4 regions of the Shewanella sp. M16 genome follow, and region 3 is predicted to be linked to each of the others. Evidence: predicted binding sites of a transcription regulator. Region 3 holds the regulator's gene; each other region holds the start of a gene.
What was found. The regulator sigma-54, encoded in region 3, starts transcription at its own class of promoters, with help from an activator protein. The targets are predictions, from matches to a motif close to GTTGGCACGNNNNTNGNNT.

Region 1: the regulator sigma-54 is predicted to act here: its motif matches at 2,063-2,081, upstream of flgB (flagellar basal body rod protein FlgB).
Region 2: the regulator sigma-54 is predicted to act here: its motif matches at 2,334-2,352, upstream of KFE26_RS07240 (DUF3192 domain-containing protein).
Region 4: the regulator sigma-54 is predicted to act here: its motif matches at 1,495-1,513, upstream of glnA (glutamate--ammonia ligase).

The regions. Positions count from the first base shown of each region.
Region 1 is NZ_JAGTUL010000023.1:51,608-55,797, forward strand. It holds gene flgE (flagellar hook protein FlgE) at 1-330, opposite strand, end outside; gene flgD (flagellar hook assembly protein FlgD) at 413-1,183, opposite strand; gene flgC (flagellar basal body rod protein FlgC) at 1,208-1,624, opposite strand; gene flgB (flagellar basal body rod protein FlgB) at 1,627-2,031, opposite strand; gene KFE26_RS15595 (protein-glutamate O-methyltransferase CheR) at 2,175-3,014, opposite strand; gene KFE26_RS15600 (chemotaxis protein CheV) at 3,115-4,035, opposite strand.
Region 2 is NZ_JAGTUL010000008.1:30,640-34,829, reverse strand. It holds gene KFE26_RS07255 (DUF962 domain-containing protein) at 537-842, opposite strand; gene KFE26_RS07250 (GNAT family N-acetyltransferase) at 835-1,473, opposite strand; gene KFE26_RS07245 (DUF2789 domain-containing protein) at 1,624-1,857, shown strand; gene KFE26_RS07240 (DUF3192 domain-containing protein) at 1,869-2,276, opposite strand; gene KFE26_RS07235 (hypothetical protein) at 2,441-2,824, shown strand; gene KFE26_RS07230 (Zn-ribbon-containing protein) at 2,824-3,597, shown strand; gene syd (SecY-interacting protein) at 3,693-4,190, opposite strand, start outside.
Region 3 is NZ_JAGTUL010000009.1:125,557-129,746, reverse strand. It holds gene lptA (lipopolysaccharide transport periplasmic protein LptA) at 1-180, shown strand, start outside; gene lptB (LPS export ABC transporter ATP-binding protein) at 177-908, shown strand; gene KFE26_RS08340 (RNA polymerase factor sigma-54) at 1,016-2,494, shown strand; gene hpf (ribosome hibernation promoting factor) at 2,523-2,810, shown strand; gene ptsN (PTS IIA-like nitrogen regulatory protein PtsN) at 2,813-3,256, shown strand; gene rapZ (RNase adapter RapZ) at 3,253-4,107, shown strand; gene KFE26_RS08320 (HPr family phosphocarrier protein) at 4,094-4,190, shown strand, end outside.
Region 4 is NZ_JAGTUL010000011.1:80,206-84,395, reverse strand. It holds gene typA (translational GTPase TypA) at 1-590, opposite strand, end outside; gene glnA (glutamate--ammonia ligase) at 1,601-3,010, shown strand; gene KFE26_RS09650 (hypothetical protein) at 3,336-4,190, opposite strand, start outside.

The sequences.
Region 1 (4,190 bases), on a different contig from region 3:
CTTAAATGCTCCAGCACGGGTAAACGAGTGGTCTAATGTACCCAGTTCAGAGGCAGTAACAAAAAAGCCACCACCTTTAATCGCCATATCAAGGGAGTTATTCGTCAACTGTAAGCTACCTTGATGGAATTGCTGTGCCACTTGACTCGTAGCAACACCACCACCGACAGCAGTTTTAGCATTTGAAAAAATAGAATTAGCGTAAACATCCGCAAATTCAGCACGGGACTCTTTAAAGCCAATGGTGTTCGCATTAGCAATGTTATTCGCCGTAGTGTTTAAATCTTTCTGCGCGGCAGAAATGCCACTCAATGCAATGTTAAACGACATAATTCACCTCTACACTTGACTCAATTCATTTATGAGCAACTTACGCTCAATTCGGATACTGCAAAAATTCTTTTATGCAAACTTAGGTTTCAGACACAGCTAACACATCGGTTAACTTGATGCCCATACCGCCTCTCAAGTTAAGAATCGCGCCAGTACTGGCCGTACCGAGAGAAACGCTGGTCACATGAGCATAGGTCGAGACTGGCAATTCTTGGGATTTCCCATCCACTAAACCACTCGCCTTGATCGTATAGTTACCTGTGGTTACAGGGTTTCCATCTTTATCGAGGCCATCCCAGTTAACATCGACATTGCCCCCCTTACTGCCATCAACTTTAAAGGTGGTCACAACTTGGCCTTTCTCATCCTCAACACGTACAGTAACTTCAGGAATTTTAGCTGGCGTGCTAATCACACCTTTTATTGTTGGGCTTTCAGCTGAAATGTTACCTGTATCAGTTGGGATCAACACCTTGCGACCAACAAGTCCTGATGCCTGTAATGCTTGGCTTGATGTCATAACACCGTTTAAATTAACGATTTCCTTATTCAACTTAGTAATACCATCAACCGTCGAGAATGATGCCATCTGCGCAATCATTTGGTCGTTGTCGACGGGCTTAAAGGGATCTTGCATCGATAACTGTTGGCTTAATAACGAGAAAAAGTCATCTTGAGTTAACTGCTGGCTTTTTGCTTCCGGTACTATTGACTCTTTTGGCAAACGTATGCCATCAAGAAACGGATTACCCGTTGAGCTGGTTGATGAATTCGTCGTAACGGCATTTGGCTGACTCTTATTTTGAGCCGTCTGCGCCGACGCTTGGTTAATTTGATTAATGAGGCTCACAGCTTACCTCCTAAGTAACACATGTTATTTACCCATCCCAAGTGTTTGTTGCAGCATAGACTTAGCTGCTTCAGCGACTTGAACATTCATTTGATATGAGCGCGAAGCAGAAATCATATCTGCCATTTCTTCCATGACATTAACATTCGGTTTATAAATAAAGCCGTCCGCATCCGCCATTGGATGATCGGGCGAGTATTCTTTCAGTAGTGGTTTATCACTTTCTACAATGCCTTTTACAGCTACACCTTGAGAGGCTTGTTGCTGACTTTGGGCCTTAGCCATTTCGGCTTCAAAAATGGGATGACGAGAACGATAGGTCTTATCTACACTACTCGAGACGGAATCCGCGTTGGCTATGTTGCTCGCGGTGGTGTTTAGCCTGACCGATTGAGCAGACATTCCCGAGCCAGCAACATCAAATATGCTAAATAAACTCATGATTAATCCCCTCTCAACGCTTTCTTCATGCCACTAAACTTACTGTCTAAAAAACCTAGCGACATTTGATATTCAAGTGCATTTTGCATGAATGCCGATTGTTCCTGTTGGATATCAACAGTATTACCATCACCGGTATCGGGTTGATTTGGCACACGGAACTTAACAAATTGCCCAGTCAACTCCGCAAGCCCAAAATGCTTATCTGGCTCTTGCATTTCAAGACTATTTCGCTGCTGCTGTTGGCCTCGAGCGGCCTGCATTGCCGCAGAAAAATCAACATCGCGGGCTTTGTAATGTGGCGTATCTGCGTTAGCGATATTGCTTGAAATGACTTCAGCCCGCTGCGCTCTAATACCGAGAGTGTATTGATGCACACCCAGTGCATTATCAAAATTGATCGCCATAAAATTGCCTCCTCGTGTTCTCACGAAAATAAAGCAATTCATGTGCCAACATCAGGAAAATTTTGAGAATAACAACAAGGATGAGCAAGTGATGGGTAAAAAATTACCGACAATTGTCGGTAATTTTCTTTAGAGCGGCTGAGTTAAGTCTTTTTCTGGTAATAAATGCCAGGGTTACAACGAACCATATCAAACTCGTCCGTTAAACCAGCGATAGATTCTGATGCACCGAGAAATAAAATCCCTTTGGGATTGAGAGCGGCAGCGAATTGCCGCAAAATTTTTGCCTTTGCCTCTGGTGCAAAATAAATCAGCACATTGCGGCAAAAGATAATGTCGAACTTGCCAAGCAGACTATAACTCTCGAGTAAATTATGCGCTCTAAAGTTCACCAACCGCTTCACATTGTCCTTTAACTTCATATTGCCTGAAGGTAATGCATCAAAAAACTGACGCTTACGTTCTTCAGATAAACCACGCGCTAATGCCAAACTATCGTACTCGGCATTTTTGCAACGTTCCAACATGGAAGGAGATAAATCCGTTGCTTGAATAGAAGCACTACCAGCCAAGGCACCAGGCTTCTTCTGTTGATACTCAAGAATAGTCATAGCCAATGAGTATGGCTCTTGGCCTGACGAGCAAGCCGCAGACCAAATTTTAAGCGGACGCCCCAGACGACTGTATTCAGGTAGTAGGACATTATTCAACAACTCAAATGGATAACGATCACGGAACCAAAGGGTTTCATTGGTCGTCATAGCATCGATCACTTCAGCTCTGAGCGCACGCTCAGTAGGCTTCATCGAATGCTTAACCACATCAGATAAGGATGGCAGGTTATATTTGCCCATCAAAGGAGCAAGACGACTGCGCACAAGATATTGCTTATTTTCACCCAGTACGATGCCGCTGTGTTGCTCTAAGAACAACCTAAATTGATTATATTCAGCCTCAGCGAGTGATTTATTTGGCACATTCACATCCTAAATCCTATAGCAAGCACCAAAATCAGTGCGAAACCATCATGTTATAAAGTCGAGATTATAGCGTAAGGCGTATCTAGGTACTAACCTACATCAATTACAAACTTAAATGCTTATTCACAGCAGCGGCCAGTTCGTCGGGATTAAACTTAGCGATAAAGTCATTAGCCCCCACTTTTTGAACCATTGCCTGATTGAATACACCACTTAACGAAGTATGCAGTACCACTTTAATATGCTTAAGCTTAGGATCATCTCGGATTTCAGCGGTCAGGGTGTAGCCATCCATTTCAGGCATCTCAATATCAGAGATAATGAGGGGGATCTCATCGGCCACATTATCCATCTCTTTGGCGATCTCTTTAAGCTTATCTAATGCTTCGCGACCATCTTTTGCGGTATCAATTTGTAAATTCAATGACTCGAGTGAACGAATAATTTGTTTACGCGCCACGGCAGAATCATCAATAACCATAATATGGTAATGCTGAGTTCTGTCGAGGGTCAGTTTTTCATTGGCTTCTTCACTGATAGCCGTTTTAACCGGTGAAATCTCATCTAAGATTTTTTCCACATCGAGAATTTCAACTAATTCACCTTCAATTTCAGTCACAGCTGTCAGATAAGAATAACGGCCAGCACCTTGCGGCGGAGGCATAATCGCTTCCCAATTCATGTTAATGATCCGCTCAACAGAACTGACCAAGAAGCCTTGAACACTGCGGTTATATTCAGAAATAATGATGAAACAGTTTTCAGTGCTTGCTAAAGGTTTTCCCCCTGTTGCCGCACTCAAATCAATCACTGAAATGGTTGTTCCACGAATATGAGCAACACCCTTCACATAAGGATTAAGTTTAGGCAAAGTGGTCAGTGGTGGACACTGCAGTACTTCTTTCACCTTAAACACGTTAATCCCAAACCGTTGACGACCGTTTAATTTAAAAAGCAGCAATTCTAAACGGTTTTGTCCAACGAGCTGGGTTCGTTTGTTGACTGAATCAAGAATACTCGACATAACTCTGCCTTGTTGTTCTGTTTATGTTCGGCCCTATAACTCAGTTGAGTATAGGCATATTAATTGCTTACGTCTTATCTATCGATAAACATAGTCGAAACTGAGTCAATCTTCTGACAGTGATGCAAATTATTATTACAGTGGTCAGCTTCGAA
Region 2 (4,190 bases), on a different contig from region 3:
CATCCTGCAAAATTTATTTTCCATAGATTAGTACAAGCTGTTCACCCTTATACTTTATCCTTATCTCGACACATCCTGTTTCGAGTTCATGCTTAATCCTTAAGCGTGTCCTGTATTCTTCCTGAAATTCATCATCCTGACGATACAACTCACTGTCCCTAATCATCCTTGAAAAGCAATCCTGCTTTTCCTTAGCCTATCCCAAGCGAATGACAGTTTTCCTACCGTCAGCGATTTCAACCTTGAAATCTTAATTCGTTGCTTCTTGCGTCCCTTTGGCCTGTTTCGCTTTCCTTGCTATCCATTTGCTTTGGCCATGAGTGAATTCTACGTTAACCCTAACTTTTTTGTTCGGCTCAAAGAACGGACTACAAAATTAATTACGGACCAACCAAAGGAAAATAAATACAACCCAATGATTCTATTTAAAATTAAATGTCGCAGAACAAAAAACAATCAAAAAGAAAACATTATGTCCTACAACGTTTGTAAGCGATCTCTCACACGGGCATGGGCATCTCACTCTGGCAATTTTTTTAACGTTTAAAAAAGCGGCGGATCATCTGCGCAAACATCACCCAATCTGCCATCAAACTGTAAAAAGGATACTGAAATGTCGCGGGTCGATTCTTCTCAAATACGAAGTGTCCCACCCACGCAAAACCATAACCAACAATAGGAATGAACCAACATAGCCACCAGGCTTGTGAAACCAAGGCAATGCCAATCAGCAGCAGAACTAAACAACTGCCAACAAAGTGTAATTGCCGACAAATCGGGTGCTGGTGTTGGGATAAATAGAAAGGATAAAAATCGGCGAAACGTTTATAAGAGTTAGTCATCTTGTTGAACCGAATAGAATAAAAGTTGGCCATGAATACTGCCAATACTCAGCTCGCCTATGGATACAAAGTCATGCTGAGTAAACAGTTGCAAGTGGTTCTCCTGAGCGATAAACACACCAATGCCATCCAAATCAGGCTGCTCATCACACCAACTCACCACAGCTTGTACTAACTTATGTCCAAGTCCTTTGTGCTGTTCATTTGGTGCAAGAGCAATAAACTGCAAAATACCGCAGTGCTTACTGGGTAAAAGTTCAATAATACTGGACTCTTTGTTCATTAGCGCTTGAGTCGATTGCCAACCTGTACCTAACAACATCTTTAAGCGCCAATGCCAATAACGCCCTTCCCCTAAAGGCACTTCTTGAGTAACTACACAGGCTAACCCAAAGAGTCTTTCATGGTCGAATAAACCAATGAGGGCTTGTTTTTGTTGCCATAACGTATTGAGTTCTTCCCTGATTGCGGCGCGCAATTTTTGCTCATAAGCGGCTTTGTCTGAGGTAAAGAGTGAATCGACAAAAAAAGGATCATCATGGTAAGCGTTATAGAGAATAGAAGCGGCAATGCGTAAGTCTTCCGCGGTCAAATAGACTGCGCGGCAGTCCTCCAGAATTTCATTGTCCATCGTTAGCATTCCTTGACTTAGCTCACACTTTTTTATGCGTAACTGTTAATCTACCAAGGAAACTAAAAAGTGCAAATTTTAATCATAGATTGCATTTTTCAATCAGGCGCTTACTCTAAACGAAGGCACTATACTGAAAAGGAAATAATGATGGATACAACTCCAGTAGACTTAAGCCACTTGTTTGAGCAACTCGGTTTAGACAGTAGCGACGAGGCCATAGCGCAGTTTATTGCAACCCATGATATCGACCATCACATCCATTTAAGCCAAGCGCCCTTTTGGACCCCTGCCCAAAAGAGCTTTATCATTGAAGGTTTAGAAGCCGATGCCCTCTGGACTGAGCCCATTGAGCAATTAGACACTCAGCTACGTAAACGATAAGACTCGTTGGTTCAGATTTTACCGTAAGCCGTTTCACCCCAACCCACTAAGGCATTGTTGCTCAGCACGATAGGCGTGCATTCATCCTTAGTGGTTTTTCCATCGCCATTATTACGCTGGGTACGATAAAACAACACTAAGACTTCTTTATTGGCTTCACCTTGTTGAGCACTTTGTTGAATATAGGCTTCACTAAAATCAGCGGTGCCCATTAAGATTATCACTTGGTCTTTAGGCATGCCTAAGCTCAGCTTGGTTAAGTTAGTACGATTTTTATCCTGCACTTTCTCCCAAGATTCGCTGCTATCCCAGCCCGATTCTCCATCACCGACATTGACCACGCAGCCGCTAAGACCTAAGCTTGCGAGCCCTAAAAAAGTGATGGCGATAAGTTTGTTATTCAATTTATGGTTCATCATGTGACATCCTGTGTAATTATTATTGAAGCTTAATAAATGGTATTTCGGCTGGACAATAAGCAAAATAAATGCCACAAGACAACACACTGTTTTTAAATGAAAAAATTAATTATTATTTTAAAATTGGTTTAAACAATTCAACAAATTAAGGAATTTTGCTAATTATGAGTCCCCTTGACCAAGTATTAGCGGCCGCACGTTCGCTCGAAGCTTGCGGTAAAGTACCGAGCCTTGCCTTAATTAAAACCCGTTTAGGTAGTAGCCTACCTTTACCGATATTAATCCAAGGCTTGCAACAATTTAAATCTATGCCTAAGGCGGATCGCGAGCGTTTAGCTGAGTTGCAAACTATCAGCCCTACAACTGACGTTCCCGCAACTAACGATACCTTAACCCTTGCAATGCTCGCCGAGCGCCTGCAGATGCAACAGGCGTATTTTGAACGTCATGCTGAGCAGCAAAAAACAGAAATAATGCAATTAAAAAACGAACTGCTTGAACTTAAACAACGCATCAACTTATTAGAAAGCCAAGGAAAAACAGCTTAATGTTTGTCACTGAACTGCGCTTCGAATGCTTCGCCGACACCACGATATCTGCCGCCGAGAAGGCCATTAATCAGCTCCTTGAAGCCTATCGAGCTAATGGCCAAATCTTAGGGCGAGAATTTGCGGTCGCCTTTAATGACGGTGAGTTTAGAGTGCGTTTATTGATGCCAGAGAAAAGCAGTTTAGCGCACAAATATCACAGCCCTTGGGTCAAAAAAGCCTTAGTAGAATTAACCGACGCTAAACTACTCGCGCCGCGGGAAAAGTTTATTGGTCAGGATATCAATTCTGAAGTAAGTAATACCGAAACACCCAGCTGGCAACTGCTATACACCAGTTTTGTGCATATGTGCTCGCCCCTACGCAGCGGCGACAATTTATTGCCCATTCCCCTGTACCGTATACCCGCAACCTTTAATGGCGATCATAAACGTATTATCCGTTGGCAGAGCGAATGGCAAGCCTGCGACGAGCTGCAAATGGCGGCGGCCACTAAGGCAGAATTTGCCGCGCTAGAGGAATTATCGAGTCCTGACAGTGATTTATTTCGCAGAGGTTGGGATTTGCGCGGTCGTATCGAATATCTCACTCAGATCCCGACCTATTACTACTTATATCGCGTTGGCGGCCAAGATTTAGCCACAGAAAAAACGCGACCTTGCCCACGTTGTGGCAGTCATGATTGGAAACTCGATGAACCTTTATTGGATATGTTCCATTTTCGCTGCGAGCCTTGCCGCATAGTGTCGAATCTGTCTTGGGATCATCAATAACACCTGTTTATCCCCTTGCAGAACTCAACCTAAGATAAGCCACGCTTAGGTTGAGTTAATACTTAGGTTGATAATAAAAATGTCGCTCACAGAAGTTAACGTTTACCGAAAAGGTTTTGCCACATACGTTTAAAACTGGCGAAAATACCAGGATGTTCTAATGCGGGCATAGGTAATTCTTCATGTTTAACGGGTGGTGCTATCCGTGGCGATAATGCTTCGATAAACGCAGTCAAACTCGAGGACAATTGCTCAGATTGCACTTCACCAGGGATTTCAATCCATACGCTACCATCACTGTTATTGATGGTGAGCATTTTATCTCCCTCATCTAACAGACCGATAAACCAAGTCGGTGACTGCTTCAGTTTTTTCTTCATCATCAGATGACCAATCAAGTTTTGTTGCAGGCAGTTAAAATCGTCATCATTCCAGACTTGCAGTAACTCCCCAGTGCCCCACTTAGAGTCAAATAATACTGGGGCGGAGAAATAATGACCGTAAAAATCATTGATCTCTGGCCATAAAGTTAACTCCAGTGCATGCTCTACATTGGCGAAACTGCCTTCAACTTTGCGTTTCACTGGCTGCCA
Region 3 (4,190 bases):
GGTAGCCAAGTTACAGGCAATTTAATCCGCTATAACATGATTCAACAGAAATTGATGGCCGAGAGTACTGGCAGTGGTGACGATCGCGTGATCACTATTATTCAGCCTGAAAACTATCAAGATGATGCTAAATCAGACGCTCCGGCGGATAAACCTGTAAAAAAGCAGGACTCTAAATGACCCAAATCACCTTAAGAGCACAAAATCTGGCGAAAAGTTACAAGAGTCGCCAAGTGGTTAAAGACGTCAGTCTGACGGTAAAAACCGGTCAAGTCGTTGGCCTACTCGGTCCAAACGGTGCAGGTAAAACCACGACCTTTTACATGGTTGTCGGGCTAGTGAAGAGCGATAAGGGACATATCTTTATCGACGATGATGATTTAACCGCAGATCCTATGCATCTGCGTGCCCGCAAAGGCATAGGTTACTTACCGCAGGAAGCCAGTATCTTTCGTAAGCTAACTGTTCATGACAACATCATGGCCGTACTGCAAACTCGTAAAGAACTTAAAAACGAAGAACGAGAAGAAGAACTAGAACATCTGCTCGAAGAGTTTCATATCACCCACATCCGTGACAGCCAAGGCATGTCATTGTCGGGTGGCGAACGTCGTCGCGTCGAAATTGCGCGGGCTTTAGCCGCTAATCCTAAGTTCATTTTGCTCGATGAACCGTTTGCCGGCGTCGATCCTATTTCGGTTATCGACATCAAGAAGATTATCGAACAACTCAAAAGTCGCGGCCTTGGCGTACTGATCACAGACCATAATGTCCGCGAGACATTAGATGTATGTGAACATGCTTATATTGTGAGTCACGGAAACCTGATTGCCGAAGGAACTCCAGCAGAGATCTTAGACAATCAGCAAGTTAGGGCTGTGTACTTAGGTGAACAATTCAGGCTATAGTTAATCGAGCGAAGCCAATGGAGGCAATTTATACCGCCATTGGGCTTCACTCAAGATAATAATAAGCGACCTCATCCAACAATAATAACGTAGGGATCAGCGGTAACATGAAAGCGTCACTCCAGCTCAAACTGGGTCAACAGTTAACCATGACGCCACAACTACAACAGGCTATACGTCTGTTGCAACTGTCGTCATTAGAACTGCAGCAAGAGATCCAGCAAGCATTAGATTCTAATCCCCTTCTCGAGCTGGAAGAGGATCAATTCGACGCCACTAAAAACCCTGTAAACCAAACGCTATCCGATACGGATTTCAGTGAATCTAGCACTCTGCCACCAGAAAAAGACAGCTCCACCATAGACACGGCAGAGTCGCTAACCAAAGAATCCATGCCCGATGAGCTCCCCATGGACACCACATGGGATGAAGTGTTTACCGCCTCCCCAAACTCAGGCCCCGGCGGCAGTCGTGAAGACGATATGCCCTTCCAAGGCGAGACCAGTGAAGGGTTGTACGAACACTTAGAATGGCAAAAAAACCTCACGCCGTTTTCTGAAACCGATTTAGCCATTGCCACCGCCATTATTGATGCCATCGACGATCAGGGCTATCTCACCCAAAGCACTGAAGAAATTCTCGAAGCCATGGGCAATCCTGAAGTTGAGCTTGACGAAGTCGAAGCCGTACTCAAGCGTATTCAGCATTTTGATCCCATAGGCGTTGCCGCCCGCGATTTAAGTGAATGCCTGCTGATCCAACTGTCGCATTTCGCCGCTGATACTCCCAACCTAGAAAACGCCCGTATGCTGATCAAAGATCATTTAGATCTGATCGCCGCCCGAGACTTTAGGTTATTGATGCGTAAGACTAAATTAAAAGAAGATGAATTAAGGGATGGTATAGCACTTATCCAAACCCTCAATCCTCGCCCAGGTTTGTTGATCACGCCCAATAATGACGAATACGTTATCCCAGATGTGTCTGTGTCGAAGAAAAATGGCCGCTGGGTTGTTGAGCTTAATCCTGACTGCATGCCCAAAATCAATGTAAATCAACATTATGCTTCTATGGCACGCAGTACCAAAAACCAAGCCGATAGCCAATTTATTCGCGGCCATCTGCAAGAGGCTAAATGGTTTATTAAGAGCCTAGAAAGCCGTAACGATACTTTGCTTAAAGTTGCTAATTGCATAGTGCAATATCAGCAAGGTTTCTTTGAGTACGGTGAAGAAGCCATGAAGCCTATGGTGCTTAACGATATTGCCGAAGCGGTAGAAATGCATGAGTCCACCATCTCACGGGTCACAACTCAAAAATACATGCATACCCCTAAGGGACTTTTTGAACTAAAATACTTCTTCTCTAGCCACGTCGGTACTGACGATGGTGGTGAGTGCTCATCCACAGCAATCAGAGCCTTTATAAAGAAACTGGTGGCAGCGGAAAACCAGAAAAAACCATTAAGCGATAGTAAGATGGCACAACTTCTGGCAGAACAAGGGATCAACGTAGCCCGCAGAACCATTGCGAAGTACCGAGAGGCTATGCTTATTCCACCTTCTAATCAGCGTAAAAGTTTATAACCTACAGTGGATATCGGAGGACGTTTCTATGCAAATAAACCTAAGTGGGCACCATATCGAAATTACCGAATCGTTACGTGCATATGTAGAAGAAAAGTTTTCAAAACTTGAACGCCATTTCGAACAGATCAATAATGTGCACGTTGTGCTCAATGTTGAGAAAATGCAACAGATTGCCGAAGCGAGAATAAACCTCATAGGTGGTGAAGTTTTTGCTACTTCAGAGCATGCTGACATGTATGCCGCTATAGACGCCCTGATTGACAAGCTTGACCGTCAGGTTATTAAACACAAAGAGAAGTTAACAAAACACTAATAATGGAACTTTGTACCATACTGCGGCCGGAGTGCACTACCTGCGCCACTCCGGGCAGCAAGAAAAAGGTACTGGAACTCATCAGCGACTTAGTCGCTGCCCAGTACCCGACCCTCTCATCTCAAGAGATATTCGAAAGCCTAGTGGCGCGCGAAAAGATGGGGAGCACAGGTATAGGTAACGGCATCGCCATTCCACATGGTCGACTAGCCGATATAGATCAGCCCATTGCCATACTAATTAAGTGTGAAGAGCCGATAGCATTTGATGCTATCGATAAGCAACCTGTTGATATTTTATTTGCACTACTGGTGCCTGCAGACCAATGTCAGCAGCACTTAAGTACCTTGTCTTGCATGGCCGAAAAGCTGAGCGACAAGCAAATATTAAAGCAATTACGCAAGACGCATGATGAAACGGAACTCTATCAGGTAATCACTGGATGAAACTGGTCATAGTGTCGGGCCGCTCAGGCTCAGGCAAATCTGTCGCCCTTAGGGTACTCGAAGATCTCGGCTATTATTGTGTCGATAACCTTCCCTTGCCATTGATTGGCAGTTTGCTTGAGCAACTCAAAGGCAGTAACGATCTCGTCGCCATCAGTGTCGACGTGCGTAACATGCCTGAGCAGGATAAGGTCTTAGTGAAACAACTCGCTAGCCTACCACCAGATACTGAGTTAACGAGCTTCTTCCTTAACTCCAGCGATAAAATTCTGCTCAAGCGTTACAGCGAAACCCGTCGTTTGCATCCTTTGTCGAAGAGCCGAGTCTCTTTGCAAGAAGCGATAAAGCTGGAGGGAAAACTGCTCGAGCCTATGTCAAAACTGGTCGATCACTACATAGATACGTCGAATTTGAATATCTATGATTTAAGTGACCAAGTCAGACAAATTCTCCTTGGTAGTGTCGATAAAGAACTCGTGATCAACTTCGAGTCCTTTGGCTTTAAGCACGGAATGCCCACCGAAGCCGACTTTATGTTCGATGTGCGCTTTCTGCCCAATCCCCACTGGGAGCTGGCGCTGCGGCCATTGACTGGCTTAGATGAACCCGTAGCTGAGTTCTTAAATCGCCAACCACTGGTCAATAAGTTCATCTGGCAAATCGAAAATTTACTGGAGACTTGGCTGCCGCACCTCGAGCGTAACAATCGCAGTTATTTAACTGTGGCCATTGGCTGCACAGGTGGACAGCACAGATCGGTTTACGTCGCAGAGCAATTGGCAAAACGCTTTAGTAACGGTAAACATAAAGTTTATGCCCGTCATCGAGAGCTCAACAATGCCAAAGCTTGAACGTCAGATAACTATCTGTAATAAGCTCGGTTTACATGCCCGTGCCGCCACTAAGTTGGTGGTACTGGCTTCCGAGTTTGATG
Region 4 (4,190 bases), on a different contig from region 3:
GGGAAAGATACTTTTTCAACGATAGTTTGGAACAGCGGCGTCATATCATCGCTCGCTACATCCGGATCTAAAGTTGCAAAACCGTTTAACGCAGAAGCGTAAACGATTGGGAAATCTAGCTGCTCGTCAGTTGCACCTAAGTTATCGAACAGGTCGAATACTTGGTCAATAACCCAATCTGGGCGTGCACCTGGACGGTCAATTTTGTTGATAACAACGATTGGCTTTAGGCCTTGAGCAAACGCTTTCTTCGTTACGAAGCGAGTTTGTGGCATTGGACCGTCAACGGCATCAACCAGCAATAATACTGAGTCAACCATAGACAGAACACGCTCAACCTCACCACCGAAATCGGCGTGGCCTGGGGTATCAACGATGTTAATACGGTAGTCGTTCCACTTGATGGCAGTATTCTTTGCCAGAATCGTGATCCCACGTTCCTTTTCAAGATCGTTGGAGTCCATCACCCGCTCAGTGGCTTCTCCTCGGGTTGCAAGGGTGCCTGACTGTGACAGCAACTTGTCTACCAGGGTCGTTTTGCCATGGTCAACGTGTGCAATAATGGCGATGTTACGTAAATTCTCTAGCACGGATAAACCTCTTACCATCAAACAAAAATAGGGATATTTCAGTAATTCGTTATGGTGATCGAGCTCGATCTACCACAATAAAAAGCGTGCCATTCTACTCCAGAGCGGCCTTGGCGCACAGGATTATTTTTGAACACTTATAAAACAATCTGCCAATCCTTGGGTAATTTCCGTCAATCATCCACTGAGTAAAATCCTCTGTAGCCAGAGTTAACGCTCTGTTTAATTGCCATATTCGTAGGAAAAATCCGAGTTAAGCCGCTGAATTTGCTATTTTTCGTATTCAATGTTAGCACTGCTAATGTCGATTTAAGCATCAGCAAAATCGACTTAGACACAGAGAAATTACCACGTGAACACACTGCAATAAATTCTGCGGCACACTTAATCTAACGTTCATGTTGGCGTTTACACCCGATGGCATTAAGACTCACTTCATTGTCACGGGATACCTTTTTACGCATCACTGATTTCACTTGGCCTGTGAACAGCAAAGACATTTCGCACATGAGAACGAACTCTTTCCTAATAATATGATAATAAACCACTATTGGATTGATAATGCGTGGCATAGTTGGACAGACTAGCGTGGTTTTATGACAATTATGCGGCGGTTATGCGGTGGTAAATAGTCCCGATCGGCGCTGAAAGTATGTGTGAGCTTCACAGAGGCAGTACTTACTGAGATAGTGAAAGCCAAAGTGTCATTGCCATCTCATTGCCATATAAGCGGTGCATGTTATCGCTGTGCATCCCAGCTTAAGGTTTGCATGAATCAATTCAGTGCGCACCAAAATGGAGTAATGCACCAAAATGCCACAGACAAAAGCACTATTATGGTGCACACGCGAATCCAATTAAGTGCAACAAAGATTTTAAACCATGTTAATCAGTAAGTTACATTATTGGCATGGATATCGCTTTATAGCTCGTAAGTTTGGCTCAAGATAAATCACTTGAGTTAAAAGATTATAGAAGGGGCATCCCTTTACCCTACCGGAGGCTTGAGAATGTCAGTTGAATCAGTTTTAAAGCAACTTGAAGAATTAGAAGTTAAGTTCGTTGATTTACGTTTTACCGACACTAAAGGTAAAGAGCAGCACGTATCTATTCCTTCTCATCAGGTAGATGCTGATTTCTTCGAAGACGGCAAAATGTTTGACGGTTCTTCTATCGCAGGTTGGAAAGGCATTAACGAATCAGACATGGTACTGATGCCAGATCCAACGACATTCGTACTGGATCCTTTCACCGAAGAAACTACAGCGCTGATCCGTTGTGACATTCTTGAACCCGGTACTATGACAGGTTACGACCGTGACCCACGCTCAATTGCCAAAAAAGCAGAAGCTTACCTGATCTCTACTGGTATCGCTGATACTGTATTGATTGGACCAGAACCAGAATTCTTCCTATTTGACGATGTCCGTTTCGGTACTGACATGTCAGGTTGTTTCGTTAAGATCGACGCTAAAGAAGCGGCTTGGAACTCAGGCACTAGCTACGAAGGCGGCAACACAGGTCACCGTCCATTTGTTAAAGGCGGTTACTTCCCAGTTGCACCGGTTGACTCATCACAAGACCTACGTAGCGCTATGTGTTTAGTGTTAGAAGAAATGGGCCAAGTGGTTGAAGCGCATCACCATGAAGTGGCGACTGCAGGTCAAAACGAAATCGCAACTCGCTTCAACACCTTGACTAAGAAAGCGGATGAAATCCAGATTCTGAAGTACGTAGTGCACAACATGGCACACGCTTACGGTAAGACGGCGACTTTCATGCCTAAACCCATCGTTGGTGACAACGGTAGCGGCATGCACGTTCACCAATCTCTGGCGAAAGACGGTGTTAACTTGTTCGCTGGCGACAAATACGCAGGTTTAAGTGAAACGGCTCTGTACTACATAGGTGGTATCATCAAGCACGCTCGCGCGCTGAACGCTTTCACTAACCCAAGCACGAACTCTTACAAGCGTTTAGTGCCACACTTTGAAGCACCTGTTATGTTGGCCTACTCTGCCCGTAACCGCTCTGCATCAATCCGTATTCCAGTGGTACCAAGCCCTAAAGGCCGTCGTATCGAAGCACGTTTCCCTGATCCACATGCAAACCCATACTTAGGTTTCGCAGCGCTGCTGATGGCGGGTCTTGACGGTATCCAAAACAAGATCCACCCAGGTGAAGCGATGGACAAAGATCTGTACGATCTGCCTCCAGAAGAAGCGGCTGAAATCCCACAAGTGGCAACGTCATTAGAAAACGCCCTTGAAAATCTGCAAGCTGACCATGAGTTCCTGACAAAAGGCGGCGTGTTCAGTGAAGATTTCATCCAATCTTATATCGTACTGAAAACAGCAGAAGCTGAGCGCGTAGCACGTACAACTCACCCACTTGAGTTTGAAATGTACTACAGCCTGTAATGGCTAGCGCTATACAACCGGCTCGCTTTATGTAATTGATACAGAAAATATAAAAGCCTCGATAGCAACGCTATCGGGGCTTTTTGTATTTTGAAGGTATATACAACTTTTATTCAGATTCAATCGTCGCGTTGTTCTCTAAATAGGCATCATCGCCAACCACTCTTTTATCATTCAGAGAAGGCACGCCAGTTAACTTCCGACTATATAGGTGGTTTTATGCCGCACCCTCGTTTAATTTAGATCAGTTTTTAACCATCCATCTCTATTGTTGCTGTTGCCGCGGCAACTACAGCGCCATTATTGTTAAGTGTCCACGCTTTATTCAACTAGGCTGGGGATTGTCAGGGGCAAAATCTGATAGTTGGGCTGGTTTGCCTGACTCAAATGACGCAAATGGTACGCCATCTAACACGCGCTCATTTTTAAATACACGGATTTCAGAATCAGGTAACTGCGTCATCAGCAATGACAAGATAATGTGCATCTTATCCAATGGGCAATGAAGACGAATGCTTGCGCGTAAGCCCATTGTTCGTATATCCGATTGGCAGGCAATAAATGGACGATTCCGCGTTACCTTAATCAAATGACGATGCCCATTTTTTATAGGACTCTCGTAAGTAGTCTCTACATTTTTAAAACCAGTAAAGAAAAATGCCATCACGGCAAAACTTCCTGCACCGACCAAGGCGGCCGGGCCTAAAAAGGCCACCCCGACAATACAAACCACCACCCCAAACCAAGCCAGCCCACGCACTACCGCGTAGGCTGCATCCGGAATCGCGTCATGATAGGTGGTAACTAAACCCTCGGAGGTGAGCCGATAATGGTACTGTTTGTCTGCAAACCAGAGGTAACGAGCAGATAAGCACATAATTAAAGCCATGATGATTAACCCTATACCCAAGCTAGTATCGCCAGATAGCAAATAGCACCCTATAAGTGCTACGCAACCACACGGGATCAGGAAGGTTAACCAAAATAGACCATACACAGTCGCTACCTTAATATCCCACTCATAAAGCGTGGGCGCCTCACGCACCCGCTGCTGACGTAGCTTATTGAGCCGGTCTTGCTCCTCTTTGGGTAATTGCAGGAACTCACTGCGCGGCAGGTCTTCATACCGACTGTCGTCCAACGGTTGTGTCTCTTGCTCTGTCGACGCCGACTGCTGCGG